Regions from separate parts of the Mastigocladopsis repens PCC 10914 genome, predicted to be linked through region 1. Evidence: riboswitches for the same ligand, from Rfam matches in the RefSeq annotation. Region 1 holds a riboswitch; each other region holds the start of a gene.
The links. Region 1 has a riboswitch for cyclic di-AMP ahead of ntrB (nitrate ABC transporter permease). Riboswitches for the same ligand answer to the same signal wherever they lie in the genome.

Region 1 (10,592 bases):
TAACCTTGAATCTGAGACAGAAACTCCTACTCCTGCTACTTCGCAAAAAATATATAAAGTTATTTCTGTAGATGATAGTCCCACGATTCTCAAAGAAATTAGCCGCTTCTTAGAAGATGAAAATTTTTCTGTAGTCACAATTAACGACCCATTGAAAGCAGTTATGTCGATTATTCGGCACAAACCAGACCTAATTTTACTCGATTTGAACATGGAAGGCATAGATGGTTATGAATTATGCCGAATCGTCCGAAATAACTCAATTTTTAAAAAAACTCCCATAATAATGGTAACAGGAAACAGGGGTCTTGTAGACCGAGTAAAAGCAAGATTGGTGGGAGCCTCCGGATATTTAACTAAGCCTTTTACTCGTGCAGATTTACTCAAAATAGTGTTTATGCATTTGGCTTAATAATTTAGTTATGAGTATATAAGTAATAGCAAAAAAAGTGAAATTAGGATATCAGGAAACAACCCTAGGGATTAATATTATTAGGTTAATATAATTTATTTTTAATTTATTTTTAATAATACTTTCATTTTGAGGTTTGAATGATTTACCTATACTCCAATACGCTTGGTGATAAGCCTTTGTTCTCTCCTCCTGCATCCGTTCGCGCAGCGTGTCTGGAGGGCTCAGCTTCCCCTGCATCCGTTCGCGCAGCAGGTGTCGCTTTGCGACTCAGCTTGCCTCAATAGATAACTATTCTTAACTGAACCTGACCTATACCCCAATACCATTCAGTTAATTAAGAGCTTGTCCCAATGGGTGAGGAACTTCGTGGATTAGTTCTAGAATAGTCTGTGCATCGTGATTTAGCTTAGATCTCAGACAAGACAACACATGACATGCGTATCTCACTAAAGTGGTTGCAAGAACTAGTGGAGTTGAAACTTAGCCCAGAAGAACTAGCAGAAACACTGACATTAGCTGGGTTTGAGGTGGAAGATATTGAAGACCGCCGCACTTGGGCTGCGGGTGTTGTTGTGGGGAGAGTGCTGGAACGCCAACCCCATCCCAACGCTGATAAATTGAGTGTTTGCCAAGTCGATATCGGCACGGGTGAAACTTTAAATATCGTCTGTGGTGCTTCCAATGTCCGGGCAGATATCTACGTGCCGGTGGCAACTGTAGGCACTTACCTACCAAATATCGATTTAAAAATAAAACCCGCGAAACTACGAGGTGTCCCATCACAGGGGATGATTTGTTCCCTCAAGGAACTGGGTTTACCTAGCGATGTAGACGGAATTCATATTTTTCCCCAACAGAACCTGCAACTTGGGAATGATGTACGTCCACTGTTGGGTTTAGATGATGTGATTTTAGATGTCACTGCTACCGCCAACCGTGCTGACGCTTTAAGTATGGTTGGCATAGCGCGCGAAGTAGCAGCCCTGACAGGGGCAAAGCTGACGCTTCCCGAACCTGGTGAAGTCTCAATTTCTCAAGGTGGGTTTAATTTAGCTTTAAAAATTGCCGATACGCAAGCTTGCCCAGCATATATTGGTACAGTGATTGACCAGGTAAAAATTGCATCATCACCTGAGTGGCTGCAACAGCGTCTGCGTGCTGCTGGAGTGCGACCCATAAATAATGTTGTAGATATCACTAACTACGTCATGTTGGAATGGGGACAACCACTGCACGCCTTTGATGGTAACCGTTTACAATCTGTTGCTGGTATGGAGACCTACCATGGTACGTCTCTACAAATTGGTGTCCGCTTCGCCAACGCTGGGGAAACTCTCAAAACCCTGGATGGACAAACTCGCACCTTATCTACCCAAAATTTGTTAATCACCGCCAATAATAAACCTGTTGCCCTGGCTGGAGTCATGGGTGGTGAAGAAACCGAAGTGCATGATGGGACTCAAAACCTGGTATTAGAAGCCGCGCTGTTTGATTCTGTGGCAATTCGCCGTTCTTCCCGAAGCGTGGGATTAAGAAGCGAGTCTTCTGGGAGATACGAACGGGGAGTCAACCGCGCTGAGTTGGAAGTCTCCACGCGCCGTGCTTTGTCACTTATGAACGAACTGGCTCATGGAGTTATAGTACATCAGGAAATTGCTGACTCCCGTCCTGATCGGGCCACTTGGTCACGTTCCATTGAACTGCGTTTAGACCGAGTGAATGAGGTTTTAGGACCAATCGACTTGGGAGAGCAAACAGGGGAACTCCAAGGTGCAGATGTGGAACGTACCCTGACAGCACTAGGATGTCAGCTGACTCCCATAGACGACCAAAGGTGGACGGTTGAGGTACCTCCCTATCGTTATCGCGACTTAGAACGGGAAATAGACTTAGTTGAAGAAATTGCCCGTCTCTACGGCTACGATAAATTTTGCGACACCTTACCCGATAAGGCAGAAGCAGGTTATTTACCTGTTGAACAAGATCTGATACGCAAGTTACGAGCAGTATTGCGAGCAGAAGGATTGACAGAATTAATGCACTATTCCTTGGTAAAACCAGGGGAAGACAGACAAATCGTGCTCGCAAACCCGTTATTTGTCGAATATTCTGCATTACGAACCGACTTGATATCAGGGTTGATTGATGCATTTCAATACAACCAAGAACAGGGGAATGGTTCGCTCAACGGCTTTGAAATTGGGCGAATTTTCTGGCAAGAAGAAGAAGGTTTGCAAGAAGCAGATGCCATTGCTGGCATTATGGGAGGCGATATTTCCTCTAGCAAGTGGACAAAAAGCGGTCGCGAACAACCCATGACCTGGTTTGAAGCCAAAGGTATTTTAGAAAATGTATACCAACAGTTTGGCTTGCAAGTGGAATACCAACCTGATCGCAGAGATTCCCGCTTGCACCCAGGACGCACTGCTTCCCTATGGGTACGGGGTAACAGATTGGGTATCTTTGGGCAACTGCATCCCCAACTACGACAAGAAAAAGGTTTACCAGATTCAGTTTACGTATTCCAGTTGGATCTAGATGTGCTTTTAAATTCTCTAAACGAAGATGAAATCTTAGTACCGCAATTTAAGCCTTACTCTACCTATCCAGCGGCAGATCGAGATATTGCTTTCTTCGCACCTGTGAAGGTGACAGTTGCCGAAATTGAAAAAGCAATTACCAAAGCAGCTAAAGATTTACTGGAGTCTGTGGAATTGTTTGATGAATATCGCGGGGAGAACGTACCCCAAGGACAGCGGAGTCTGGCATTTCGCTTGATTTATCGCTCGAGCGATCGCACTCTCACCGATACCGAAATTGAACCAGTACACAACAAAGTCCGCGAATCCCTAGTGGAGAAATTCGGCGTTACCCTAAGAAGTTAAGACTCAAGAATCAAGAGTGAAAAATGAAGAAATTCTTTGCTCTTTCTTCTTTCTTCTTTCTTCTCTCTTGTGTCTTGTTTTTGAATTTTGAATGAGTGAATTTTGAATTGTAATATATAGCCATGCCTAAATACGTAATGTGGGGAACTTACTGCGAAGACGTTCTCGAAAAACGCGCCCCTTACCGTCAAGCACATCTAGACGGACTGGCGAAACAGAAAGAATCCGGTGTGTTGATGACTATTGGTCCTACCAAAGATTTAACTAAAGTTTTTGGTATTTACGAAGCCGAAGACGAAGCCACCGTGCGTCAGTTAGTTGAGGCTGACCCCTACTGGCAAAACGGTATCTGGACCGAATACTCTGTCAAAGAGTGGATTCAGGCATTTTGAATAAAAGGTACGGTAATTATGAAAGCATTTTCGTGTAAGAAAGCTTTGGAATTGCCTAGACTAGGAGAAAGGTTAAATACAACTGTATCAACTTAAACTTTTCTCAGGTTATTTGATGCATTGAGAAGGTGAGTCGTATGAACAAAATTTTGAAACGTACACTTATGCCCTGCCTCATGGCTGCAAGTTTAGCAGGTGTCACCTTAGTTCCTGCTCAACCGGCGTCTGCTGATAAAAAAATCCTAGAGGATATAGGTATTGGAGCAGGTGCTGGGGTAGTTTCTGGAGCTGTCCGAGGTCGTGGTAACGTGTTAAATAATGCCGTTAAGGGTGCTGCTGCTGGTGCTGCTGTTAATGCTGCCAATGGTGCTAGACGCAATCCCAGAAATCGGAACTTGGGTCAAGATGTTGGAGTAGGTGTAGCCGCTAGCACGGTGACTGGCACGATTACTCGCCCAGGTAAAGATACCCTTGGGGATGCAGTCGATGGTGGAGTAGCAGGTGCAGCTATCCATATCATAAGAAATAGAAAGTAATTCGTAATTTGGCATTAGCAACTTAGTTACGAATTATCCTTTGAGGATTGATTTTATACTTTTCCTCGCAGAGCTAGAGACGAGTTTTATTCTCATCCCTTCCAGGAACGTTCATAATTTACAATTAAACCGCCTCAGTTCAATTTTGAACTGAGGCGGTTTTGATGATATGAAAAGTTGTTAATGGATGGATTTTTTCTGGCACTTCAATAAAGTGCATAAAATGATTACCCAGAAATAATGTTACTTTAACTACCACGATGGCTATTAGTAACCACGAACGAGTTGGCAGGAGTTTCACTCTTTTAAATCAGGGCTTATACCCATACATAAAAAGGGAGATGCAAAAAGTTTATGGTGAGCGCTGGCTAACGGACGTTACATCATGTATGTCTGATGACGAAACCTTAAGATGTGACGCCAAAGATATTTTGCATGATGATAGTTCTGTTTTATTGAAAATAATAATTGGGCAGTGGGATCAGGTATTCAGTCAAAAACTAGGTTGTACCGGGCGTGCTTTAGTGAGTGAACTGGTTGAAGTCCGCAATACATGGGCGCATCAATCTCGCTTTTCAATAGAGGACACTTATCGCGCTCTCGACACGATTGCTCGACTTCTCAAGGCTATCTCTGCATCTGAGGCAAATGTTGCACAACAGCACAAGCAAGAAGTCCTAGCAATGCTCTGTCCTCAGCAAACTGAAAAAACCCCTAACACAGAAACACAGAGATTGGCTGAAATTATTAAACAACAAAGCTTTCAGAATGCTTCTCTTCTACGTCGTGCGCTGACACACCGTTCCTATGTCCATGAGAACCCCCAAGAAGGGGAACACAACGAACGCTTAGAGTTTCTCGGTGATGCTTTGCTGACTTTTTTAAGTGGCGAATATCTCTATCGACGTCACCCGGAAAAGGGCGAAGACGAATTAACTCGTCGGCGTTCCGCGCTGGTAGATGAAAAGCAATTGGCAAAGTTTGCAACTGAGGTTGGCTTAGACTTGAGAATGCGGTTGGGTAAAGGCGCAAGTTTAGAAGGAGGCTACCAAAATCCCAACCTACTGAGTAGCACCTTTGAAGCAGTCATTGCCGCTTACTACCTAGACAACAACTTTGATATTGAAGCAGTTCGTGGTGTTGTGGAACCGCTATTTGATTCTGTCCCTGAAAGTATTGTGGAGTTTCGCTCAAATGTAGACTCTAAAAATCGATTTCAGGAATGGGTGCAACGCAACATCACCCAAACACCACCCAAGTATGTCACAGTTCAAGCAGGTGGTTTATCTCATGCTCCAGAATTCATAGCTAAAGTATTTGTGGCAGATAAAGAGTACGGAGAAGGCAGGGGGCGTAGTAAAAAAGAGGCTGAAAAGGCAGCTGCTGAAGATGCGCTTGCTAGGGTGAAAGAACAAAAAAGGATGTAAACTAGGCAGGATTTTTACACCACACTTCACATTTCCACTGTCAATGGCAAAGTCACCGTGAAAGTAGAACCAACTCCCACCTGCGAGACTACACTAATCTCACCTTGCAATAGTTTTACCAGCCGTGAAACTATCGCCAAGCCCAAGCCGGTACTATCAGGAAGGAAGGACTTAGTGCCATAAGGGATGCGAAAGTAGGGTTCAAAAATGTGCGCTTGGTCTTCTGGTTCAATACCAATCCCAGTGTCGGAGACTGCAATAGTCCATTTGTCCACGCCCAAGGTTTTACACGTAATTTTTATACTTCCCGACTCTGTGTAGCGAATCGCATTACTGACAAGATTTGTTACAATTTGCTGCAACCGTAACGGGTCTGTGAGAACTTCTTCAGGAGCGCGTGAAGCGGAGCTATCGGCGCAAGCCGAATCGCACTCAACTCTCATTTGTAAATTTTTATTAGCAGCCAAAGGCTCCAACATTTCGGAGACATTTCTAATTAATTCATGCACACTGGTTGGTTCTGGCTGCAGTTTCATCTGCCCTGCATCATAACGGGAAATCTCTAGTGCATCGTTAATCAGGTGGAGTAATAGTCTCCCACTGCGTAGCACGCGCTCAACATGCTCTAGATGACTAAGGGTGTCTTTTTCCTCGGATTTTTGGCGTTGGAGGCGCAAAAACAAATCAGAGTAACCAATAATCGAAGTTAAAGGGCTTTTGAGTTCGTGTGCCAAATGCGATATGTTGTCTTGGTTTGCCCGCACCAAGCGAGTGAGTTCCTGATTGTTGAGGGTGAGTTGATTTTGCAACTGCTCTACTTCTGCCAATCGCTGTTGTGTGTAACTTTGGAAACAGTAGGCGATTGCTTCATCCAACACCATATCAATCAAACGCACAGCTCGCATCACGTCTTGTGCTGAGGCTTCCAGTAATTCTGATTCTAAAGTTCTAAATATTATGTTACGTAAGAGACGATACTCTCTTGCAATTTCTGCTGCATCAAAACCTTGCTCTGCCCTGAGAATACCATGATGCAAACTCGCTTGAATTATGGGTTGGATTTGATCATCTTGATATTGAGAAAGCACTGTTGCCAGCGCCAAGAGGATATGGCTAAGATGGTTTTCAATAGCTGTGCGAGATAAATTATTGGTGCTAGAAATCTTTTTATCTTGTCGAACAGCTTCCACCCACTGTTCTATAATCGTCCGAGTTTTATCCTGCAGCAATTGACTAAAATCTTTCATCACTTATCAGTGGATAAACATAATAGCAGAGAAAAATCTTTTATTATCCATGTAGAGAGGTGCTACATTTAGTTATTAAAAGTATGTGATGACTCAGCATAAAAATACATGATTTTTAGCTAAGATTTATATATCTTAATACAGATGAATTGACTCAATTCAAAGATACTTGTTTTCAAGGCAAAAAACTATATCTTAAGGTAGCTTGACGCTACTATGTATCAATGTTAAATTTATCAAAAATAAGAGTAAGTCAGCCTAATCCAATGAATCGCATTGCGTAAGTTGGAGCGGAGGAACCAAAGTATGGGGCGTATCTCATAGAAGAAGAAAAAAAGAGTGAAGAACTAGGAATAAGTGTATCTTTCTTCCTTGTTGTTTCTGCTTCTATGAGAGGGGTATCTCTCAGCCCTAGCCCGTCAGCTAACTTCGTAGGCAATGAGAGGAGACTGAAGAGACAGCATTATGTATAATGTATGTATAATGTTCTGATCTCATCAGTATCCTTGGCTGGTACTGCTCAGATTACTTGTACCTGCGCTTGAGTCTGTTGAGGTCACAAATGATATTTCAACTGAATGTAGCTGCCATATTGGCAGTTGCTGGTCGAACAGCTTGGAAACATGCTAAACCCGTGATAATACGGGATGCCTTCTTGTTTCCTTTGATTGGTTTTTTGGGTGTTATTGTTGTATGGTGGATTATTGCCCTTGCAAACCATGAATTGATGCCCAGCCCGCCTGAAGCGTTGGTCGCAAATTTAGATTACATCCTCAACCCATTCTTCCAAAGAGGACCTGGAAATCTAGGTATTGGCTGGTTACTGATAGCAAGTATCCGACGGGTATTGTTAGGGTTTGCGCTAGGTGCTATTGTTGCAATTCCCGTTGGTTTTCTGATTGGGATGTCCAAAACAGCACTGATGGTTCTCAATCCCGTCATTCAAATCTTCAAACCAGTATCACCCTTGGCATGGCTTCCTATTGCCCTGGCAATCTTCAATTTGGCAGATCCATCCGCAATATTTGTCATTTTCATCACCTCTTTGTGGCCCACAATCATTAACACTGCCTTGGGAGTTTCCAGTGTTCCCAAGGATTATCTAGATGTGGCAAGAGTTCTGGAAATGCCCCGTTGGCGAAGAATTACAAAAATCATCTGGCCCGCAAGTTTGCCTTATATTTTTACAGGTTTGCGGATTAGTTTAGGAATTGCTTGGCTAGTTATCGTCGCTGTAGAAATGCTCACAGGCGGTATTGGAATTGGCTTTTTTGTCTGGGATGAATGGAGTCGCCTGAACCTAAACTCCGTTTTTCTTGCCGTGCTGGTGATTGGCTTAACAGGGCTATTTCTTGATTACGCCATCGGTAAAATACAAGCTTTAGTCACTCGTCGCCCCATAACTTCAAACTAGCTATTTGTCAACACTCAATAATCAGGTGTAGGGTGCGTTAACGCAGTGTAACGCAGCGTAGAGTCACCACCTTTAGTATTGGTGCGTTAGTAACCCAACGCATCTGAGGACAAAGAGCTAACAGACCATAGAGGGCGAGGAAGGATACGACAAAAAACTTTTGTACCTTCGTGGTTAATGAGTGATTTCGCAGCCGCAGGAGGTTTTTCATGAGTGACCATAACACAAATAACTGGACGCGAAGAGACTTTGTCAAAGGACTGGGAGCAACAGCATTTGCAAGTGGACTTTCTTCTTGTGCCATTAATGCTAACCGTGCGCCCAAAGGAATCTCATCAGCAGCATTGGCGGTGGAACCAGTCGTAGACCCCAAGACACTGGAAAAACCTAACATTACAGTGGGCTATGTGCCGGTGAATGACTGCGCTCCCTTTGCCGTAGCTTGGGAGAAAGGGTTTTTCCGCAAGTATGGTTTGAATGTCACCCTCAGCCGCGAGGCTAGCTGGGGGACATCTCGTGACGGCATTATTTTTGGTCGCCTTGATGCTTCGCCAGTCGTGAGTGGTGCGGTGACGAATGCTAGAACAGGTGCAGAAGGCGCACGTCATGCACCTTTGTGTGCGGCAATGACAATTCACCGTCACGGTAACGCCATGACGATGAATAAAGCAATGTGGAATTCGGGGTTGCGTCCTTGGCGAGACTATAACGGCAATTTGGAAGAGTTCGGGCGCGATTTTCGCAATTACTTTGAAAAATTACCATCCGAGCAACGAGTTTGGGCAGTGGTGCTAAGTTCAGCTATTTATGAATACTTTATCCGCTACTTAGCTGCTGCTGCTGGAGTTGCTCCCGACAAAGAATTTCGCATTATCATTATTCCACCGCCGCAGATGGTGGTGAATATGCGGATTGGGGCAATGCAAGGTTATATGGTGGCAGAACCTTGGAATACACGGGCAATTACTGGCAATGACGGAATTGGCTTTACCTTCGCTCAGGGTAAGGAAATCTGGCAAGGACACCCAGATAGACTTCTAGGCGTGATGGAGTCTTTCATTAAAGAAAATCCCAAAACCTATCGCTCCTTGGTTAAGGCAATGATAGAAGCTTGCCGCTATTGTGGCGATCCAAAAAATCGGGAGGAAGTGGCTAAGATTATCACGAATAAGTCATTTACAGGAGCAAAACTCAAATTAACAAAACCAGGGATTGTCGGCGAATATAATTACGGCGGTTTTGATGGCAAAAAACGGCTGGTGAAATCGACTGATACAACAATATTTTTTGAAAAACCGACTAATCTTATCAAAGCGCCAAATGACCATTCAACATTTCTGTGGCAATCTGAGAGTATTTGGTTAATGACTCAGTCAGCTCGTTGGGGACAAATTAAAGAAATTCCCAAAAATGCTGAAGAATTGGCGCGTAAAGCTTGGAAAACTGACTTGTACCGAGAAATTGCTGCTGAAATGGGAATTGAATCTCCAAAAGAAGATTACAAGATAGAACAAGCTGAACTATTTATCGACAAGAAAGCTTTTGACCCCAGCGATCCAGTCGGGTATCTCAAGAGTTTTGAGATTAGAGCCAATGCTCCCAAATCTTTCTTTATGTCCTAGCAGACTCAGCAGAGTTAATAGTACTGTGTTGAGTGTCCTTTGTATGCTTGTGAATGACTAATTGCAGGAGTATCAAATGAAATCTACCTCTTTCTCAACAGATGCCTATGATAGGGCTTCACCTCGCACAGGATTTCTAGAGATTGAAAATTTATTCAAGTCATATACAAAACCTGATGGAGCTGAATTTGTCGTCCTAGATAATGTCAATTTAACAGTGGGCGAAGATGAATATATTTCTGTTATTGGTCACTCCGGTTGCGGGAAATCGACACTTTTAAAGATTGTCGCTGGCTTAGAAAAAGCGACTTCTGGATTAGTGCGGTTAGATGGCAAAGAAATTCGTAAACCAGGCGCTGAGCGGATGATGGTGTTTCAGCAGTATTCGCTGTTACCTTGGTTAACTGTGCGGGAAAATATCCGGCTTGCTGTAGACGAAGTGCTAAAAGATGCCAATCGTGCTGAAAAAATTAGCATTGTGAATGAACACCTGGCAATGGTAAATTTAACAGCGGCTGCGGATAAGTATCCTGATGAAATTTCTGGTGGCATGAAGCAGCGGGTAGGTATTGCTAGAGCATTAGCAATTCGTCCAAAAATGTTGCTCATGGACGAACCTTTTGGAGCGTTAGATGCGCTAACTCGGGGTAAATT
Region 2 (10,592 bases), on a different contig from region 1:
TTTTGGAGCGTGCTAGAAAAGAAGTTCTTCTCGTATGTATGCAAAGCCGACCGGATGAGGCGATTAATTCGTAGGTTTGTGGGAGGTTCAATACGTTGAGAGCGAAACCGTTGAATAACTACGGCTTCTAGATGTTCAACATCCTGCTCGTGTCCTAATACCAGCTCCACCAGCCAGTTAGCCATTTCCTTCGCATCACAGACAGTGGCTTTACGGAAGCCCAAGAAGGAGCGGATTTCAGCACGGTGATATTTAATGCTGCGTCCCTGCCAATCATAGGCATGATATTCTTCACTCGGTACACCGACTTGTTTAGATAGATGGACAACAACAGGTTTTGGGATGTCACGAATGTGTTGAGGGAACCTGACTTCTAAGTGAAAGAATTTCAACAAAATTGCGAAACCCAGTCGGTTCGCACCAGTTTTGTTACCTAACAAGGCTTCTTCATCGGGAAGCAGTGTCCAATACTCAATTAACTCGTTTACTTCCCAATGTCGTTTCATTGTTTATTTTAAGATGTATCCTGATTACATTACCACTTCTTCAGCGCAAAAAGTTCCGGTTTTGACTATAGTCGGAACTTTACTACGGACAATGGTACAGTTTCAGGATTTTTTCCGTGGTAATCCAGACTGTAAACAGGTAAAGTGCCAACTCCCATAGAAAATTCGGTACTTTTTGGGCAAGTACAGAAGAAGAGTGAAAGCTGGATTTTTCACGCGCTGGCACGCTTCGCGTGCCCCAGAAACTTGAAAAGTTTAAAACCTAGTCCTGGAAAGACTTTAGAGCTACTTTGCCCCTGGTGACAGCTTCCGTAACACTACCCCATTTTCCGTCACCTCTATTTAGTTTATCTCCTAATATTACATATACATAGTTTGTGAACACTTATTGGGGCGGTCACAACCGCTATCGCTGAACAGCAAAAATAACTAATAAACGAATACGGGCGGGGATTTTTTTCTTGACAAGTGCCTAATGCGTTAGGTCAAAGGTTTCCCTGCGAGGGTGTGGGTAGAGACTGTGAGGGCGTGTAGGCGTAAATAGAAGGTTCGTGCAACCAGGGGCAACCTGTGGCTATAAACCTTATACAGCAACAGTTACAGAGATTGATACGAGATTTAACCGCGCTGATGAATAGATTTGTTGCACAAATATTTTTTCTAACGCATAGACAGTAAAATAACTTTGCCTAAAACGGAGCTTGGAGTACCTAAAAGTGTATGTTTTAAAGTATTATCGCTCCGTCTCGAAACTGAAAAACATTGCCTAAAAGAAAGCAAACTAGGCAAAGTAGTGATTGGTAATTATTATCAATAAACCCTTCAAAAGGGGTTGACAAATGTGACGTCATACTAAAATGCCCCTAGTTGCACGAACCTTCTATTTACGCCGTGTAGCGGTTTCCTGCTGCTTCCTCCAGCAGCGGTAGGGGTAGCGATCACCTGTAACGTCCATTCTTGACATATGTGCTACAATTATAACTTGCTACGTATGTATTTATCACATTTGTGAGCTTTCCTAGCATTGAGCAAAGTCATCACCATCAAATATTTATCTTTCAATCTTAGAGAAAATTTTTCTAATTATTATGTATAAATTTATATCAAATATCAGCAAGCAAGATTTCCAACTTCTTTACTCTAGAGGTTTCATTAGTGAGAAACGTAATATTTTGGCAAAACTTGGCTCTCTAGAGCTAGTTTTTGAAAAGTTTATTGAAAGCGAAAGCAAAACAGAAGCTATTAAAAATGCAGAGTTGATAGAACTTTTTGATAGCTGTAGTGATAAAAATAAAAATATTGAAGAATTGACGGAAACGCTTAAAAAAATTGCTCCTGGAAACGGAAGAATTGGGTTTCATCAAGTAAATTTTCTTATAGATTACTTAAGAAAAAAAGTTTGGAAATATCTCCAAGACAAAGAGTATAGTCTCGACTTAATTTCTCATGACCATGCATTTGGTAGTGGAGGAGATTTTATTAAAACAATGCACGCTACTACTAGCGCATCTATTATTGTTACTCCTCTGGTAACTATCTGTAAGACTGGAACAACAAATGTGACTTCTCAGCATGGAAGTTCTCAAGCAATAACAGAACTTGGATATAACCACATTCAAGTTAACCCCTTTTATTTGAAAGAATTGCTTGTTAGGTATAATTTCGCCTTTGTTTCACTTGCCGATTTGGGATTTCCATATTCAGATAAGCTCATAGAAGCAAGAAAACAGCTATGGTATCAAAATTTAATAGAGATTAATCGTAAATACAAACCTACAAAAGAAAATTGGCAAGAAATTTTAAAAAGAACAGATATATCTCTAGATATAGATATTTTTAAAATAGTTGCTCCAAACGCACAGGTATTAAATCCAGTTCATCACTCTACAGGAGTGTGTCACTTAGGAATGATACCTTATGTCCTTGGCATATATCTACACTTGGGAAGTAAAGGTATAATTTATCATTGTTATGACGGAATTGATGAAATATCTAATGCATCTGTCAATCAAGAAAAAGACATCCCTAACAATCTCATAATCAAAATTGACTCAAAAAGTATCACAATTGCTGAGTTTTCACCAGAGGATATTGGTCTTGAAAGAGTCAACATAGAAGAGATTAAAGCAGAACAAGAAATCAAAGAAGAAATGAATATTTTTTGGGAAATTCTCTCTGGAGATAAACAATACTTTAAATCAAAAAGAGATTTTTTGGTAGCAAACGCGGGTTTGTTACTAGTAGCTGGGGAGAAAGTACCAAATCTTCATGAAGATATTGTGAGTCAACTCAAAACAGGAGTCAAGATAGCTGAATATTTAATTGATTCAGGCAAGTCATATGAAAATTTTCATCAGATATTGTTGGCTTTGCACAACAACCTTGATTGGTCATTAAGTAAATAATAAGGGCAACCTTAAGAAGGATTTTAAGGACTTGAAGAACAATATTAAGGAAACACTCTTCATTCTCCATCAATAAATTTGGGTACTTGTATTCAAGTTGTCATTAAAGTGATAAGTTTACAATGCAAACTAATAACTATTTCTTTTTTAGCTGACTCAGTTTCACTGTTTCACTTTAGTAACTCTATAAAAATAAATAACTCACCATAACTCATATATTTGCTACGGAAAAGTTTTTTCACATTATCTGGTAAATCATCCATAGCTACATCATTTTGTCTAAATACTCTACCATTAATTCGGATATTTATATCTGCTTTATTGGCAATATCTTGGAACAATTTGGCATTTTGGAGGTAATAGCCTTGGTCGCATAGAACATACTTGACTTTATCATAAGTACGTTGAACTCTACCGTATTGAATAACGTCTACTGTTACGTACAGACAATTTTCTAGAGATATAGTTTTGGCATCTTGCCATATCTCCTCAAACCTTTCATTAATAAATGCACCTACAGGAGAATCTATATGTAGTTTTAACTGCTTACTCATTGTCGTCAGTTTCCCAGAGCGAAAGAAGGTAACGAACAAATTTGGAGCACACATATAAATAGCTAGGGATGGGCTAGTATTGTACAATCTAACCTTTAATTTATCTTGATTTCCGTTCACTTCTAATTTTTGAATTATTTTCTGTATTTCTCGTAAATTTATATAAATTTTTTCTGCAATATTAATATCATTAAATTCCTCTGATAAACCTTGTAATTCTATGGAACGAGCTTCTACCAAATCTCTGTTTTCTGGATTAAGAAATAAAATTTCAATCTCATGATTATTGTTTTCAATATATTTGACAATGGCTTGAGTAAATTTTTCTTTGTAACTATTATCTCTCAATAATTCTGTCCAGGTTTCCAATATTCTAATAGAAGCTATAGGATGAGGAGAACATTTTGTGAAAGATTTTGTTTCCATGATTGTAGTAATAAAGTCAGACTTGTCAAATAAATCTAGCTCCACTCCTTGCTGTTCATCTAATTCTTTTAGACGACGAAAAACAATATCAAAAGCCACAAAAGCACAGACAGCACCTAGCAAGTTAAAACCCATATTTTGCCAAACATTAAACCAATCAATTCCCTGCTTAGATAATAATGGTGATATGATTAATATTATGGATGCTCCAGAAAGAGCAGAACCAACTTTTACAGATGGAGTGCGAAGTAAATTTTGAAATTTACGTATCCTTAAATAAAGCCTTTGCTGCCCTAGCTTTCTTTTTTGGACTTGTGATATACCTGTGAACGGATTCACTTTCATTTAGCTTCTCCTTTATTGACAAGTGAATCCCTACGCCAAAATTATTCTTATTGTTTAGCCTACAGTTACTCAGTTAACCCGAAAACAGTTGACTTCTAGATTTCGTGATAACCGATTGATTGGAATAATATATTCGGCTCAAACTCTAAGAGTAATAATTTGGGGTTCGGGATTTTTCGATTACTAAGTTACTAAGTCAGTACCACTAGAAATTTAGAACAAGCAAAAAACCAAAAACACTGAATAGAACACCATTCGATAAAAATGATATTCGTTCAGCCTCCTCTCAATGCCGACGAAGTTAGCTGACGGGCTAGGACTGAAAGGTGTCCATCCTGGAAAAATCACAGTATTAGCCCCACAATCATTTGGTTCCTCCGCTCCGTATTACCATATACGCCTAAAGGCAATAAGGCAAAACAGTATTAGGCAGATATGCTTTTTTGCTTTTTGAAAGTATTTATACTTTATTTAGATTATTTGAATATAGCAAACAACTTTTATTTTTACAAGTTTCACAATAAAATATTAATTTAGTAATCTATTTAATTATATAAATTATATAGATTTTAATAAGGAGCATCCCTCTAAAACCATGAAAAGAAACACCAAGACAGAGGAGACAGGCAACCAACAGAAAAAAACAGTCAGAAGTCTTTCCATTACCCAAAACGCTTGGGATGCCATCAAAGACAAAGCAGCAAGAGAAAAAATATCCGCTTCTGAGTTCCTTGAACGGATTGGACGTGATGCATCGGTGCTGGAAACTCCAATTCATTCCCGTCTCAAAGCATTCTTGGAAGCGCCTATTTCTATCTGGTGGTGTTGGTCAGAAGCTACAAGGCGCTATGCAGTTCAATTGGGGCTTGTGGAGAATCATAGGGAAGAAGGACTCAAGGACTACATAGTTGAGGAGCGACTCAAGCGACAAAAAGAAATTGTTGGAGATTGTCTTTGGCGTGCCATGCTCACGCTCGCTGTTATCAACTATGGTATTCCTGAACTTAGTATTAATAGCATGACACCTCTTCTGCGCTGGATGAGCTTCAAAATGCTGCTACACAGGGCAGAACAAGCAGAGAGCCATGCTCTACAAAAAACCGATAAGCCTACGTTTACTATTGCACAGGAGCAAATCGAAACTGATTTGGCTGAAATTCAAGCTGCGCTCGACCTCTTGCAACAATTCTCACCCTCGTATTACGAAGTCCTAGATATGGTGATGAAGGGCAGGATGAGTTTTGCCCAAATCGCGAAGTACAAACGCCTTAATACTCAAAGAAACGTAACCGAAGCAGAAGCACGACGGGAAGCAAAAGAGGCGGTCTACCAACTTCGGGCATACCTCCACAACAAAGTAACGAATATTGCTAAAGAACAGTACAAAAAAAGTTTCTGCAAATCTGAAAACGCTTTAGAAGCCAAAAAAAAGGAATATTATCAGTTATGTTCCCTGTCTTTTTTAAAAGAGAAAGACACGAAAGACCTTGAAGAGCGTTTTCTCCGTTCCTCGTTGGAAGAGCCGGAACTGGAATTCTGGATAAAGGAAATTGACCACTTAGCAGGACATTACTTAGGTAAATTTGAGTCTATCCACACCGATTCCAAACATAAAGACCTTCATTACGAGTTGAGGGAAGAAATTGAAAAGAAGCTGAAAGATGAGAACACAGAGGAGAAAGATAGTCTTCGTACTTTACTGACTCAAATGGACAAAAAATTGATGTTCTGTAAGTCGTTCAAGGATATACGGGAAACAGTAGAACAGTTTGTTTCTGATGTGTCACAAGGGAGCTTGCAACTTGACACTATCCCCCTTCCCAAAAGTTTCCTAGAGCGAAAGGAATAGCAACCTAAGTCGGCTGGTTTTTTTGTTTTAGCCTTGTTCTAAAACAAATTACCCTCAAAATTGGCTTTAAAGTCTTGTCATGTAAAGGTTTGAGCTTTAGAACAAAAGCATCCACATCCCCCGAGAAAAACACCCGTATCCCCGGACAATCCATTTTTGAAATCCTTACTACATAAGGGTTTTAGCGCCTTAAAACAGCCCTGATCATATAGATTATATAGATCAGGTCGCCAAACCCGTTTTTGCGGAGCTGGCATGATTTGGCAATGTTATATACATTTCGCCAATTCAAGATGAATTGCTGCATTTGCTCCGGCACAAACCAGAAAAACACTCTAAGACTTGATGTCAGAAGCTGCGAGAACACAAAACGGGTGGAAAAACCGAAGTATAACCAACACCCGCCTTTTGGGCTACCCCAGCATCAAGGAGGAAGGCAATGAACATCCTTCCTCCAACACACATCTCGACTCAGCACTGGGAAGAGTGGGTAACTCTTAGCGGCGTCCATCCTGAAATCACCGCATTGAACGTCATTTCCCTATCAGGCGCTAGAATTTACGATTACCTGCTCTACTCGCCATTCATTGAGCGCCGCAACAGCGGGAGAATCACCGACTCCTATTTAAAGCGCTATCGACCATTGGAGAATGGCGGCTGGTGGTGCGGTGGCGGAATTGACCCGATGACATGGGAAGAAATGCTCTGGGGTCAGTTCAAGCCGGACACCCCTCGCCCGTCATCGGAGAAAGGTAAAGAATTTAAGGGATTTGGTCAACCGCCGAAGCTAGTCAAATATGAACCCCCGCCAAAAACTGACCTGAGAGCATATTTCCTGCGTGTCCCTGATGAAATTTGGGATCATGTTGCCAAGCGCTACAAAATCAAGCGATATAATTCTCCCCTGGCGCTACGGCTTTTGGATAGACGTAAGCTTCGGAACTTTTGGGAATGGGTGTACTTGCACCCGGAAATTCCCATTATTATCACCGAGGGGGCGAAAAAAGCAGGGGCGTTGTTGAGTGCTGGCTATGTGGCGATCGCACTCCCTGGTATTTCTTCCGGTATCAGAAGCTCACAAGACCCAATAACAGGTCATACCCTCAATCGCCATCTTATCCCCGAATTAGAGAAATTCGCCGCCCCTGGGCGCGAAATTTACTTCTGTTTTGACAATGACCCAAAACCCACCACAAAGGCGAATGTAGATTTATCAATCCAGTGCACAGGCGGATTATTAGCACAAGCAGGATGCAATGTCAAGGTCATCACCTTAATCGGCGACCACAAGGGAGTTGATGATTTTATCGTCGCCAACGGCGAAAAAGCGTTTGAAAGCCTCTACAAGGCTGCTGTCAGCTTGGAGGTGTATACAGCCTCTCTGCTGTGGCAACTGACCTACAAGGCGACGCTGAGGCTAAATCAGCGCTATTTAGGAGATATCCCCTTCCCCTTGTCCGGTTTTGCTTGTATCAAGTCTCCCAAAGGAACGGGCAAAACTCAAGCGCTGGACAAGTTAATTACCGAAGCCCAGAGAGAAGGTAGAAAAATCCTGGTAATTACGCACCGCATCCAGCTGGGACGGGCGATTTGCGATCGCCTGGGGCTGGATTGGATTGAGGATGTCCACTCAAGCCAGACTAAGGGCTTATTAGGCTTTGGAGTTTGCATTGACTCGGTACATCCCGTATCTCAAGCTCATTTTAACCCCAAAAATTGGGCAGGAGCGATTGTAGTACTCGATGAAGTCGAGCAAGTTATATGGCACTTGCTCAACAGATCCACTTGCTACGAGAAGCGTGTATCAATTCTTGAGACCTTCCAGCAGCTAATGGGCTTTGTTGCATCTACCGGGGGATTGATTATTGCTCAAGATGCAGACTTAAGTGACCTAAGTATTGATTTTATCAGGGGGGTGATTAAGCGGGAATCTGAAATTGATTTACAGCCGTGGGTAGTTGTCAACGACTGGCAACCAGAAGAAGAGATTCGTTGGAACGTAACCATCTACAAATCAACAAATGCTGCACCTGTGCTCACTCAGATCAAGCGATCGCTCTCCACTTCACCCAAAGCGATTATGATTCACTGCGATGGTCAAAAGGCGAGAAGCAAATGGGGAACTAAGAATCTGGAATCCTGGGCAAGAGAAAACTTTCCCGACGAGACGATTCTCAGGATTGACTCAGAAAGTGTTGCTGACCCCACTCACCCAGCCTATGGTTGCGTTGAGAAAATTAATGAAATTGTCAAGCAGTATAGGATTATAATAGCTTCACCCAGTATTGGGACTGGAGTGTCAATTGATGTCAAAGAGCATTTCCAAAAGGTGTTTCTCATTTCTCAAGGGGTTTGCCCGGAATCGGAAACACGGCAAGCTTTGGCGCGCTTAAGAGAGCCAGTTCCTCGCTTCATTTGGGCGCGGGGATATGGCTTAGGTAAAATTGGCAACGGTAGCTCTAATTATAAGGCGTTGCTGACCTCAACTTTCAAAGTCGTCAAAGCTAACATCCGGCTACTCAAGGATTTTGATTTTGACATCGACGCCGCCACTGAACCTGTAGCAACCGCGACTTGGGCAAAGATGGCTTCCCGGATTAATGCTTCCAGCTTCAGATTCCGCGATAGTTTGCATCAGGGATTAGTTGCTGAGGGACACCGGGTGACTGTAGTTGATTCCGACGACGAAAAGGAGGACAAAGATAACTCAGACCAACTCAAAACTTGCTGCGACACCAATCAATCGGCAGAAAACCAAGCAGTAGAGATGGTAGAGCTTCCCACAGAACGCAAGTATTTGGAACTCAAGGAGAAACGAAACAAAACTCCGTCTGAGGTGTTGCAAGTACGAAAATACGAACTCAAGCAACGCTATGGGGTAGAGGTGACAGCAGACTTAAAACAAAAAGACGATTCTGAGTGGTATCCCAAAATCCGGCTGCATTACCTTTTGACCCATGATCCCGAGTTTGTTCAGCTGCGAGACCGCCGGCATTTCGAGGGACATATTAAGCGGGGGAATGGACGGGTGTGCCTCTGGGATATTAAAGGCTACTTGCCCAAAGTGGAAGCCCTCAAGGTGCTAAATATTGGTCAATGGTTTGACCCAAAACGGGAACTCACCAGCCATGATCCAGACCTCATCGCCTGGGCAGATTTGGTAAAACGATACGCCCGCGAACTCAACGATTTGGGGCTAGGAAGCTTTGACGAAACACTTTATCCTATCCAAGTGCTACAGATTGTGCTGTCTAACCTTGGCATGGAATTAGAGAAGTTGGAGCGGCGGCGGGTAGCAGGCGAGAAAAATCCTGTGCGTTTTTACCGCTACAAAGAACCGTGCGACGGCAGGGCGGAGATTTTTGCAGCTTGGGAACAACGAGATATTTTAGCGGTTTCCTCCAAGCTACAGCATTCTGCTAGTCCACACGATGTGACTGTGCCACCCCCCCAAATTTGTGACACCCCCGAATATATAGAGATAAATACAATTGGGGGTGTCACAGAAAATGAGCCTCCTGCGGAAAGTTCGGGGGATGATTTTTCAAGGGATACTAGTGTTACAGATTTAGACAACGATTCATCCCGAACAGTATCACCGCCTCCACAACCTCCTCAAGACAAGAATGAGAGCACTGCTTGAAGAAAGCGATTGCCCTTTGGGCAGTGCGCTCCGCGCAATCGCGCCCTCGTTCTGGACGGTCTAAAAACAGGTAATGCGTTCCACCTGGAATCGTCACGGTTTCAACACGCGGCGCATTCACACCATACAAGCTATTGAGCATCACTAAATGACTCACTTTCTCGTTGTTGCTCCCCGTGTACATACCCGCCCAATGTCCGCCCGTTGCCCAACCGACCAGCGCAACTTTCTGTCCCTGTTCGCGTTGCCGAATCCAGTCCACAACATTAAATCTTAACACTCTAACCAAGTGGTAAAAATATGACTCAATTTATCACTTCTCAAATTTTGGTTGCCTACGCTCATTGTCCTTACAAAGCATTTCTAATAATGTCTGCGAAGCAGTCGGGAGAATTACATGAGTATGAGCAAATTATTGAGCAAAAGAAGTATAAAATAAAAACTAAGTATATTGATATGCTTCAGAAAGAAATTCAAAATATACAACCATATGACCAAAAACACATTAATAATGGTATCGATTGTTTGATTAACGCTCAGTTAAAGGCTGGTATATTAATTGCTAACTGTAGCATTCTCAAAAAAGTATCGTATGAATCAGCCTTGGGTAAATTCAGTTATGAACCAATAATTTTTCTAGGAACACACCAGATTAATGAAATAGCTAAACTAGAACTATTCTTCATTGGATATGTGCTTGCACAAGTTCAAGGATGCCTACCGAAGACAGGTAAAATCATAACTGTAGATGGGAAGTCCCATAGTGTCAATTTGAGGAATTGCGATTTCAATCTCAATCCTATACTTGAGCCATTGCAAGAATGGACTACGGGCTTGTCGTCAGAACCACCACCCATGAATTTG
Region 3 (10,592 bases), 1.9 Mb from region 1:
TTTAATCAATATTAAGAACGCTAAGTAAGTACTTAAAAGTGTATCACACTGCCCAAGCTTGTTCAAATCTAACAACCTACTGACGAATGATGCCGTGCTCATGCACACAAGGTCTTTAAAGGATTAGTTAAATGGGGCAAAAATTCGGTGGGTTGGCACTTCGGCTTTAAACTCCATTTGATTATCAACGACCAGGGACAATTGCTGGCATTCAAACTAACTCCGGCAAATGTCGTTCGCGAAGCGTGTCCGAAGGACTTTGACCGAGAACCAGTTCCAGACATGACCAAGGACTTGATTGGTAAACTATTTGGAGATAGAGGTTATATCTCCCAAAAACTTTTTGAACAGCAATTTGTGCCAAATAGAATGCTCTCGGCACCGTAGTGTCTTCAATTTCTTAGTCAATTTGATGGCAGGTTTGGCTGCTTATACTTATCTACCGAAAAAACCCTCACTTGACATTTACCCAAAAGACTTGCCTGCTCTGCCTCCTGCCGTTTTTTAGTTCGTCGAACTCACGTTAAGTTAAATTATCCAGAAGCAAAACCGGGTTTAAATTGATTCATTGCAGCAATTAAATGATTGAATCCCAGCAATAACTTGTCACAATACTCGGAAAGTGACACAAGAGGGATAACACCGATTTGGTGACAAGTGCCATCAGTGCAAGAGTTAACATAGCAACTATACAAATAGCAGGCAAAGCCCAAGGGCTTTGCCTGCTATTTTAGTAATGCTGGTATCTTACAGCAATTTCCGGGTAAATAGAAGACCACACTGTAAGGGCGAACGGCTGTATGCCCAAAGGGCACGCTGCACACATGAAGGAGCCTGCGCTTTGCGCTTACGCCCCTACCAAAGATTGTGGTTCAAATATATGAAAAACGCTGTAAAAGCTCATTAAGCTTGCAGTGCCAATCCGCTTTCGGCTGACTGTGGGCAAAGAATGTTAGAAATTTCTGTTGGCTCTGCTAACACCCATGCGGAATGCACATCCTCAATGAATCTGCTCCGATTACGACTTCCCTTGTTGTTGGTTGCTCGTACTTTTAGGGTCGTTAGATAGACTCCATGAAGTATTTGATGCCCATAACCGATAACTTGACCTATCTGCCCCGTCATTTGATGCTGTGCGTAATCTCCGATATTTAGCATATTGATAACTCCCTAATGTAAAAGGGTAGAGGCTTGTTTTGTAATGTTTGGGGGCGATTCTGCCTGATGGCTGTGGCAAATGGCAGAATCTCTCTCTTCAGAGGGAACCTCCGCACGCGGCTGGCTCCTCAGAACTGTTTTGGTCAAAGCTGTAGAAATTAAGCTGCCACTTGAGATTTGGTCTCCTTTGTGGGTATGGTTTGAGCCAGCAGATGATTGTAGAGTTGAGTCAATCGGGATGCCACACTATGCCAACTGAAGGCAATTTCTACACGTTGCCGACCAGCCTCACCTAATTGCTCTCGCCAATCTGGGTTGGTCAGAATGCGGTCAATAGCATTGGCAAAAGCAACTTCATCTTTAGGAGGAACGAGTAATCCAGTGATTTCAGGTACGACTGTAAACCGCAACCCTCCAACATCACTAGCCACGACTGGAGTCCGACTAGCCATTGCCTCAATTGCAACTAAACCAAAAGGTTCGTAGTGACTGGGTACAACACACACATCTGCGGCTGCATAGTAGAAGGGAAGAACAGAATCATTTAAGCGACCTGGAAAGGTTGTGCAATCTTCCAGTCCAAGTTCAGCCACGATGCTTGCGATGCGATCGCGCTCGATCCCGTCGCTGTGACCGGGACGGCTTCCACCCCCAATAACTAGTTGTAGGTTAGCTTGATCCCGCAAACTAGACCTTGCAATGGCTCGCACCAGTGTCTCGATCCCCTTGCGCTGATCAAAGCGACCAACGTAGAGAACCATCTTGACATCAGGTGCAATTCTTAACTCCTGCCGTGCCGCAACTCGTGGAATTGGACCAAATTTATCGACATCAGTCCCACAGGGAATCAGTTCTATTTGCCCTTGAGTGGAAACGAGTCTTCGCATATGTTCCTGCTCTTGAGGACTAGTTGCAACAACTCGATCCACACTCTCCAGACAGGCTTTTTCAATAGCTAGTCGCTTGGTAGCAATTGCCGGGATATCAGCAACAGCGCTGTACTTGACGGCTCCTAGAGAGTGATAGGTATGTACCTGAATCAACTGTTGCTGCTTTTTCAGTTCCATACCTACCCAAGAGGACAGCCAGTAGTTGCTATGAATCAGAGAGTACTGGAATCCTTGCTCCTGCTGGAATGCTTGGAACTCTGCAATGAATTCAGGCAGATGCTCGAATAAGCGATCTCGCCCTATGAACTCAGCAGGTCCAGCTTTTAACCGAATAGTTCGACAATTAGGTTCATGTTGCACAATCGCAACCTGCTCTGCACTACTTCGGCGAGTGAACATATCCACTTGCCAACCTTGCAGAGCAAGCGCATGACCTACTTGACGCACATAGACATTTTGTCCCCCAGCCTCTTCCTGTCCAATTTCTGCAGCAGGATCTCCATCAACAGAAATCAGAGCTATGCGATGTTTTTTGGTCGGTAACATAGTTCAACTTCACCATATGGCAACTTTTCCTGCCTCATATACCAAGGAGAAGATAATACTATCCTCATCCTCAAGGTCGAGGGCAGGTACAACGAAGCGCACAGATACCAGCCAAGGACACTGACGCGAACAAGGCATTACTTGTCAGAATGCTGCTCGTTCAGTCTCCTCTCAATGCCGACGAAGTTAGCTGACGGGCTAGGACTGAGAGATGTCCCCCTCACAGAAGAGAGAAGAAGGAACAAAGAAGATATAAGCAAAAATTTCAGTAATTTTGTCTTTTTTCATTCTTCATTTTTCACTCTTTTATGAAATAAGCCCCAAACTTGGTTCCTCCGCTCCTGGCATACCCCAACTAAACAGAATGTTTAGGGCAAACCGTGGATTAGGCAGACTGATGTAGATTTGTTAAGAATTTAACGTGTAAGCGTGATTCAAGTCAACCTCTTTCAAGAGTGACTCCTACTAACTACAAGCACTAATGTGGTCTAATATGTTCCATTGCAAATTATGCAAACACTTAACAACATTATTTGACGATGCTTGCCTGGTAAAAGAATTAGGGTTATATTGTCTTTCCAGCATAAACGTTATCCTGATTATACATTGTAGGTAGAAAAAAAGTAACTGTTACACATAAATTAATCAAAAAATAGAAATTTTCATCAATCAAAACTTAATGAATCATTCTCTATAGAAGAGATATGAATAAGGCATTTTTAACGAAAATAGCAATTCAATTATAAGTAGATTGCTATGGCATATCTGCAAACTAGACATTTTGTCATGTTGTTAGAGAAGCTTCGCTAACAACATGACATTTTGGACTTTCAAGACAGACCTTAGTTTATATTAGCTTGATAATATCATAATGCAATCTCTTGCTAAAGAGACTAATTTTTTATAGCGGAATAAAGAATAAAGTAAATTTGTTATTTAAATAAAGAAAATACAAAAAATAATTTTTAGCAAAATATTTCGTTGAGCTACTAGTTAACTAACATGACACAGTAGTTAAATATCATGACATAATCTCCTAATTAAATAACAATAGATTTGCTAATGTTCTAAGTAGGTCGGCACAAATAAAGCTAACTATAGCGGTTTGCAATTGGGTGAAGTACACAAAGAAATAATGAACCACAGATGGACGAGCCAGCGCCTTGCGGTGAACCAGCGCTATGCAGGAGGGTTTCCCGACCCAGGCGACTGGTGTAAGTCCTGCGGACAGGGTACGCCAACGCCGTCAGGCGTGCCGCAGGCATACCCGGAGGGGCCCCCGGAACGCGCTGGCTCACCAGCTCTCAATTACGATCGCAACTGTTGGGTTAGCATCTCTTGCCAAATGTTTCAGGATTTGTAATTCTACATTCATTGCCCTACTTACCTTGTAGAGTTTTATCTTTTGATTCTTTTATTCACAATACTCGGAAAGTGACACAAGAGGGATAAGACCGCAGCTATCATCAATGGCACAGTCAGAATGCGCTCTGTTAATCTTTGAAAGTAGTTGTGACGTCAGTCGCCAGAATCCAGAATGGATTTTGGGCGAGTAGGTAGCACACGAGTAACAAGCCCCCGGATTTATCCGTGGCGGGGGTCTCATATCATAATCATGTCCGGTTGAAGACTTATAAGCTAATCGTCATTCATTTTTCCTGGATGATTCGCTTGTAGTAACGGCTTCAGCCCTAGCTCTATGCAACTTGAATGCTCATTAGCTTAGCACTTCTCAAATGAATTAAAATGCAGATCCAAATGTGAGAATGCTGACAAAAGCAAGCTTTACACAGTTGTTCTTATTTATCGGCAAATGGCAGTCATGAAGGAACAGATTTAGCCTGATAATTTGGTTCTTATTGATGTTTTTAGGGAATTAAGCGATGCCATCTCAAACTATTATCATTGGTGCAGGACTAGCGGGGCTGAGTGCGGCTTATGAACTGGTACGCGCAGGCATGGATGTCCAAGTATTTGAAGCACAGGAGCGTGTAGGTGGGCGGGCTTATACAGTTCAACTTAGTGCAGGACAATACGGAGAGTTAGGTGCCGAGTTTGTGGACGATAATCATACTGCTCTGATGACTTATGCAACTCAATTTGGTATTCAGCTTGACCCAGCGTGCCATTTTTCTGATGACCTCTACTGGTTCATTGACGGAACACTTCGCAATGGTATGTCGCTGACAGCAGAACAAAGTACGGATTTGGACAATCTGTATGTAAAGCTCCAAAGTCTGTTAGATGAACAACAAGACCCCCAACAGACTTTAGATGAATGGTTGGATGCACACCCAATCGCTCCCTTTGCACGCCGAATTGCTCGTTTGCTGGCTTCTTCACTATTTGCTACCGATGCAGACCTGATTAGCATAGGTTTCTTTGCTTATTTTACAGGGATCAGCAACAGAGCTTACAATATGCGGGTTCAAGGCGGTGTTTCGCGTTTGGTGGATGCTTTGGCTAAATATCTGGGGGAGCGAGTTCATACTAATGCTCCCGTGCGCCGTATCCAGCAGACTGATAACTCTGTTAGCGTCAGTGTAGAGACAGCAAACGGTTTAGTTGAGGTAGTGGCTCACAGCGTGATAGTAACGATTCCCTGGAGCGTGTTGCGTCACACTTTGATAGAGGCACCACTGACAGATATACAGCGAGAGGCGATTTCTAGTTTGCCTTACGGTGGTGTCGTTAAGACGCTATTGCAATACCCGCACTGTTTTTGGTCAAAGTCTAACTTTGGAATTGTGTTGCTTGAGGGCGAGTATCAGGCTATCTGGGAGCCGACCTTCGCTCAAATGGGAGCGGAAAAAATTCTTTCTTGTTTCAGTGGGGGCAATTCAAGTTTAAAGTTATCTGACCGAGCAACTGACCGAGCAATGGCAGCAGTAAACACCCTCTATCCTGATGCACCCAGGGTTATCTCCTCTCGTTCATATGACTGGAGTGCTGATGAGTGGACACGAGGTGCCTACTGCTACTTTAGACCGGGGGAGTTGCATCGTTTTGACCCACATCTGATGCAACCTGCTGGTCGGGTTTTCTTTGCAGGCGAGCATACTGCCCCTGTGGAGTATCGTGGTTACATGGAGGGCGCGATTCGCAGTGGTCAACGTGCTGCACAACAAATTCTTAACTTGTTAGGCGAATAATTAAGCGATGAATCCCTACTGTAGATCTAGCCATAGCCGTAAGCACGATCATCGCGGTTGCAATTGCCACACTAATTTTGCGAATGAGCGCAAAATTAGTGTGGAACAGCTATTTAGAACGCTCTTGCTAACACAAGAGGATACCATCTAGCTTTGACACTATAGCTGAGTGAGAATTCATCCAGAAGACAGATGGAGTGATTAAGCATAACTACATCCTGGAGAGAAGAAATGACATCCCCACACTTCCTAGAATGATGCCAGTGTTAAAAACGGAGTTTTAGTTATGGCTTATCCAGAAAACGACCAAGTACAAGACCGACAATCCGACGAACAAAACGCTGCTGCTTCCGGTGACTATCAAACCCCCGTTGATGAAGAGAAACGCCATACTGGCATGACTACCGGAACTGATGCAAAGCCATCTGCTGTACCAGAATCCGGCAACAGCGACCAGTTGACTGAAGGCGCTGGCAATCAGGGAACCGAAAAGCGTTAAGTTTCAATTTACAGTATGACGGGTGGAATTGTCTGATGCTAACTGCATCTTTGTTCCACCTATTTTTTTTGGTTTACTATGATACTAAATGATTAATAGGAAATATTATTAATTGAATGCTCTTTGTTAACAGTCTTCAGTTACAGTAGCTATGGATTTTCTCCCAGTTCCCCTAAACGATCTGCAAGACGTTTACGGGAACTGCTTCTTTGTGAGTCCGATAGTTTCAGGCGACATGACATTCAGCCCTTTTTTGTGGTCTACTGTTTTTTTCCAGTCTCTCTTATTTAGAGACATCAATAACTCACTTGTAACGAGTTTCAAGCAAGTTTTCTTTTCTTGAAATTCTATATTCTACTATATGCAAAACTCTTCCACTTAAGTTCGTCTTATCATACTCTCTAACAATTTGCCCACCAAGTTTTTCTGGGATTCTTCGGCTGGGGATATTTGCCTTATCAGCGTCATAGATAAGAAAATCGTAATCTAAGTTCACATCAGCCCATATTTTAAGTGCAGTAATAGTCTCTAATCCATAGCCTTTTCCTTGTGCATATTTTTTTAGCCAAATACCTATTTCTGGATTTATACTGCGAATTTCGTGGATTCCAGTACATCCTAAAAATTCTTGGGAGTCTTTTTTCAAAATAACAAGTACAAGATGATTTCCCGTTTTGATTTCGCCTAGAGAATCGTTAATAAATTCTTCTGTCTCAGTAATATCTTTAGGTGGACGAGGATACATATAAAGAGTAATTTCTTTGGTAAATTCTCTAAAAATATCTTCTTTGTATTTCTGTGATATTGGCAGCAACAAAAGCCGATTTGTATGTATTTCTATCTGAGACAGTTCCATAGTCTGTAATTCTCTGGAAATAGATAAGCAAATACGGTTGAGATAAGATTATTTTTAGGCACAACACCTATACATTTGTCACAAGTACCCCTTAACTGAACGGTATTGATATATAACCAAGTTTACCAATTAAATCAATACTAATATGAGAGTTTATTGAGATTATTTTTTATTTAAAAAGAGATTGAGTATTTTATTTGACAAAACTGTGGTACAAGTTTATCTGAACTTCAACAAGAAAACATCTAAGTTTTGTCATGAAACACCTAAAGTTTTGTTAAGATGCAAATGCTGGTATTCCATCGACGAAAAGTGCCAATCAGGGTGTGGAGAAATAAATGAGTACTAGCACTATTGAGTTGAGTAAACAAAACCATGACCAGTTACATTTTATTTGACGACGCCCTCCGGATGCTTGTAAAAGCTTTCTTGGTTTCAGTATTGCTGCTCATTGCCTGTTCTGGCTTAGGTCTGGCAGTCATCGAAACCATTGACAAAACAGGTCTTCGCGTAGACGCGAAGCGTCTTGACTAAGCCTAGCCTCTGCGACACTCGATATATGATACGGGGGCTGACCGTAGGGTAAAAGTTCTGCCCACTTCAAACCGAAACTTTGCATATTGTCGAAGACCATGGAGTTTAGGTGTTCACTAGCGAAAAATCTTGGGAACACTAAAGCTGAGAAATCTCACAGCGTTGTACAAAGACCTGAAAGTGACCTAGGCACGAGAGAGTGTACCGCTGCTGAGATGCAAGCGAAGGAGTAAACTACAATGGGTCTATTCGACAAAAATTTCGGCTTACAAAGCCAAGTTCAAGAAGCACTCAGTCCAGCGGAAGCTTTTGCTGCAATGACTTTGGCGGCAACAGCCTCAGACGGGTATCTTTCTGAAGGGCAGGCGCGTGGTATTTCGTCTGCGCTGTCTCGTATGAAGCTTTTCAGAAGTTATTCTAATGATGTGATGAACAGGATGTTTGATAAACTCCTGATTATTCTGAGGCGGCAAGGTATAGATGCTTTGTTTAATTTAGCTAAAGAGTCCTTACCCTACGAGTTACGGGAAGCTGCTTTTGCGGTAGCCACGGATTTGGTTTTAGCTGATGGTATTTTGACTCAAGAGGAGCAAGACTTCTTAACCGATTTGTATCAAGCCTTGGGAATTTCTGGTGATATTGCCATAAAAATTGTGCAAGTGATGTTGATCAAAAATCGAGGATAGCACTTGCCAATTATCAAAAGCCCCTCCTGGGAACATCAGGTTTGGAGTCTGGGGCAATATCATTCATTTATAGCTATTGGTGGGATTTTCTGGTATGTAGAGACGTTGCAATGCAACGTCTCTACACATATTATTGATAGGCAAATTATCTTACCTGAAAGATCTTAGTTTATAAGTATCATTTTTTACCTTTAATCTTGCCTCTCTCCCAATTTGGGAGAAAAATGCTGTTAAGTGGAGTGAGGAGTGTCTTACATAAGATTGCAATATATGTAAAAATATTAAACTCATCACTTTATTTTGCCAGCAAAAGGAATATAGCATTTAAGGAATTTTGTCCTCGCCGCACTTACAGACGAGGTATTTCCTTAAATCCAAGAACAAATTTTGGAATCCAAAAACTCTAGTCTTATGCCTTATTCTGCCACCCTAAGCCAACTGGTTGAAGTTCTGTGTGCAAGAGCAGCAAACTTATCTGAAGCTGCGCTAGCAAGTTTGAGCAGCGGTATACAGACCGATTCCCGTATCCTTAAGCCGGGTGAAGTGTTTGTGGCTTTACGCGGTGAAAAGTTTAATGGACACGATTTTGTCCGAATGGCAATAGAAAAAGGTGCAATGGCTGCGATAGTAGATTTTGAATACGACTATTCTGAATTTCCTGTGTTGCAGGTAAAAGACACGCTAGAAGCATATCAAAAAATTGGCAGGTGGTGGCGTAATCAGTTTCAGATTCCAGTGATTGGAGTCACGGGTTCTGTGGGCAAAACCACAACCAAGGAACTCATTGCTGCAGTTTTGGCAACACAAGGAAGAGTCCTCAAGACTTATGGAAATTACAATAACGAAATAGGAGTGCCGAAAACTCTGCTACAATTGAGTGCAGAACACGATTTCGCCGTCATTGAAATGGCGATGCGGGGGAAAGGGCAAATTGCCGAATTAACGCAAATAGCCCGTCCGACAATTGGCGTGATTACCAATGTGGGAACGGCGCATATAGAGTTATTGGGTTCAGAAGAAGCTATTGCCCAAGCAAAATGTGAATTATTAGCACAAATGCCTGTTGATGGCGTGGCAATTCTCAATCATGATAATCAGCTATTGATTGAAACAGCGGCAAAAGTCTGGCAAGGGAAAGTTTTGACTTACGGCTTGTCTGGTGGCGATATCCAAGGAAAGTTGATTGATAGTGACACGTTGGAAGTGGCAGGAGTGCAATTGCCTTTACCCTTATCAGGACGACATAATGCAACTAACTTCTTGGCTGCTTTAGCTGTGGCGCAGGTGTTGGGCATTGATTGGTCATGCCTCAAATCGGGTGTGATTGTCGATATGCCAGGAGGACGAGCGCAGCGTTTTACTTTGCCCAATGATGTGGTAATCTTAGATGAGACTTATAATGCTGCACCAGAAGCTATGGAGGCGGCGTTGCAATTGTTAGCAGACACGCCTGGAAAGCGACGTATTGCGGTGTTGGGTGCAATGAAGGAATTGGGAGAGCGATCGCACCAGTTGCATCAGCGAGTGGGGGAAACGGTGCAAAAGTTGAATTTAGATGCTTTATTGGTTTTGGTTGATGGAGAAGACGCAAAAGCGATAGCCAACAGTGCCAAGGGTATTCCGTCTGAGTTCTTTACAACTCATGCAGATTTAGTTGCCTCTTTAAAGAGTTTTGTCCAAGAGGGAGATAGAATCCTTTTCAAGGCAGCGCATTCAGTAGGACTAGATAGAGTGGTGAATCAATTCCGTACGGAATTTGCCAAATAAAATTGCTAGTTATTTACTAATTGTTACAGCGCTTTTCTGTAAGGTGGGCATTGCGTACTAACATCTCAAATGTCTATCACATGAGCTTTTATAGGCAATGCCCACCCTACGAGTTGTGGTTTAATCATCAGAAGAAGCGCTGTAATGGTGCAATTAGCGGTGTTGTATATTTGCGGGATGATTCGATTGTGAGATATTTCTTTTCTAGATTATGCAACGCCTAATGATCTTCTATATAAGATAAGGAAAAAAATAACGTGAATATAAATCTATCCCGTAAAAAACCGCGTGTCTTTAGATGGCAAGCGGTTTTCTCGGTGCTAATGTTTGTTTTCATGTACCTGCCCATACTGGTACTTACCTTTTATAGTTTTAACCAATCGCCCTACAGTGCAACTTGGCAAGGGTTTACCCTAGAATGGTATCGCCAATTGTTCAGCGATGAGCGTATTTTATCGGCTTTACAAAACAGTTTGATAGTAGCCTTTTGTGCAGTAGGGATTT

Region 2: another riboswitch for cyclic di-AMP. It lies ahead of MAS10914_RS0100660 (hypothetical protein); the one in region 1 lies ahead of ntrB (nitrate ABC transporter permease).
Region 3: another riboswitch for cyclic di-AMP. It lies ahead of MAS10914_RS0123700 (glycosyltransferase family 4 protein); the one in region 1 lies ahead of ntrB (nitrate ABC transporter permease).

What each region holds. Positions count from the first base shown of each region.
Region 1 covers NZ_JH992901.1:2,988,893-2,999,484, forward strand. Annotated here, with positions in the region: gene MAS10914_RS0115430 (response regulator) at 1-412, shown strand, start outside; gene pheT (phenylalanine--tRNA ligase subunit beta) at 850-3,300, shown strand; gene MAS10914_RS0115445 (YciI family protein) at 3,423-3,692, shown strand; gene MAS10914_RS0115450 (hypothetical protein) at 3,830-4,228, shown strand; partial or broken gene MAS10914_RS36215 (Swt1 family HEPN domain-containing protein) at 4,489-4,851, shown strand; gene rnc (ribonuclease III) at 4,972-5,655, shown strand; gene MAS10914_RS0115460 (sensor histidine kinase) at 5,682-6,902, opposite strand; cyclic di-AMP (ydaO/yuaA leader) riboswitch at 7,148-7,355, shown strand; gene ntrB (nitrate ABC transporter permease) at 7,465-8,316, shown strand; gene MAS10914_RS0115470 (ABC transporter substrate-binding protein) at 8,526-9,938, shown strand; gene MAS10914_RS0115475 (ABC transporter ATP-binding protein) at 10,015-10,592, shown strand, end outside.
Region 2 covers NZ_JH992900.1:93,878-104,469, reverse strand. Annotated here, with positions in the region: gene MAS10914_RS0100670 (DUF4158 domain-containing protein) at 1-506, opposite strand, end outside; gene MAS10914_RS0100665 (hypothetical protein) at 1,595-2,911, shown strand; gene MAS10914_RS0100660 (hypothetical protein) at 3,082-4,236, opposite strand; cyclic di-AMP (ydaO/yuaA leader) riboswitch at 4,512-4,663, opposite strand; gene MAS10914_RS0100655 (hypothetical protein) at 4,832-6,085, shown strand; gene MAS10914_RS29165 (plasmid replication protein, CyRepA1 family) at 6,525-9,728, shown strand; gene MAS10914_RS34805 (hypothetical protein) at 9,646-9,990, opposite strand; gene tnpC (IS66 family transposase) at 10,029-10,592, shown strand, end outside.
Region 3 covers NZ_JH992901.1:4,871,508-4,882,099, forward strand. Annotated here, with positions in the region: partial or broken gene MAS10914_RS36780 (transposase) at 91-505, shown strand; gene MAS10914_RS0123695 (hypothetical protein) at 904-1,158, opposite strand; gene MAS10914_RS0123700 (glycosyltransferase family 4 protein) at 1,317-2,594, opposite strand; cyclic di-AMP (ydaO/yuaA leader) riboswitch at 2,755-2,980, opposite strand; gene MAS10914_RS34615 (hypothetical protein) at 3,730-3,957, shown strand; gene MAS10914_RS0123705 (flavin monoamine oxidase family protein) at 4,478-5,746, shown strand; gene MAS10914_RS0123710 (hypothetical protein) at 6,033-6,245, shown strand; gene MAS10914_RS0123715 (GNAT family N-acetyltransferase) at 6,550-7,101, opposite strand; gene MAS10914_RS35050 (hypothetical protein) at 7,477-7,635, shown strand; gene MAS10914_RS0123725 (tellurite resistance TerB family protein) at 7,875-8,321, shown strand; gene MAS10914_RS0123730 (UDP-N-acetylmuramoyl-tripeptide--D-alanyl-D-alanine ligase) at 8,733-10,088, shown strand; gene MAS10914_RS0123735 (ABC transporter permease) at 10,412-10,592, shown strand, end outside.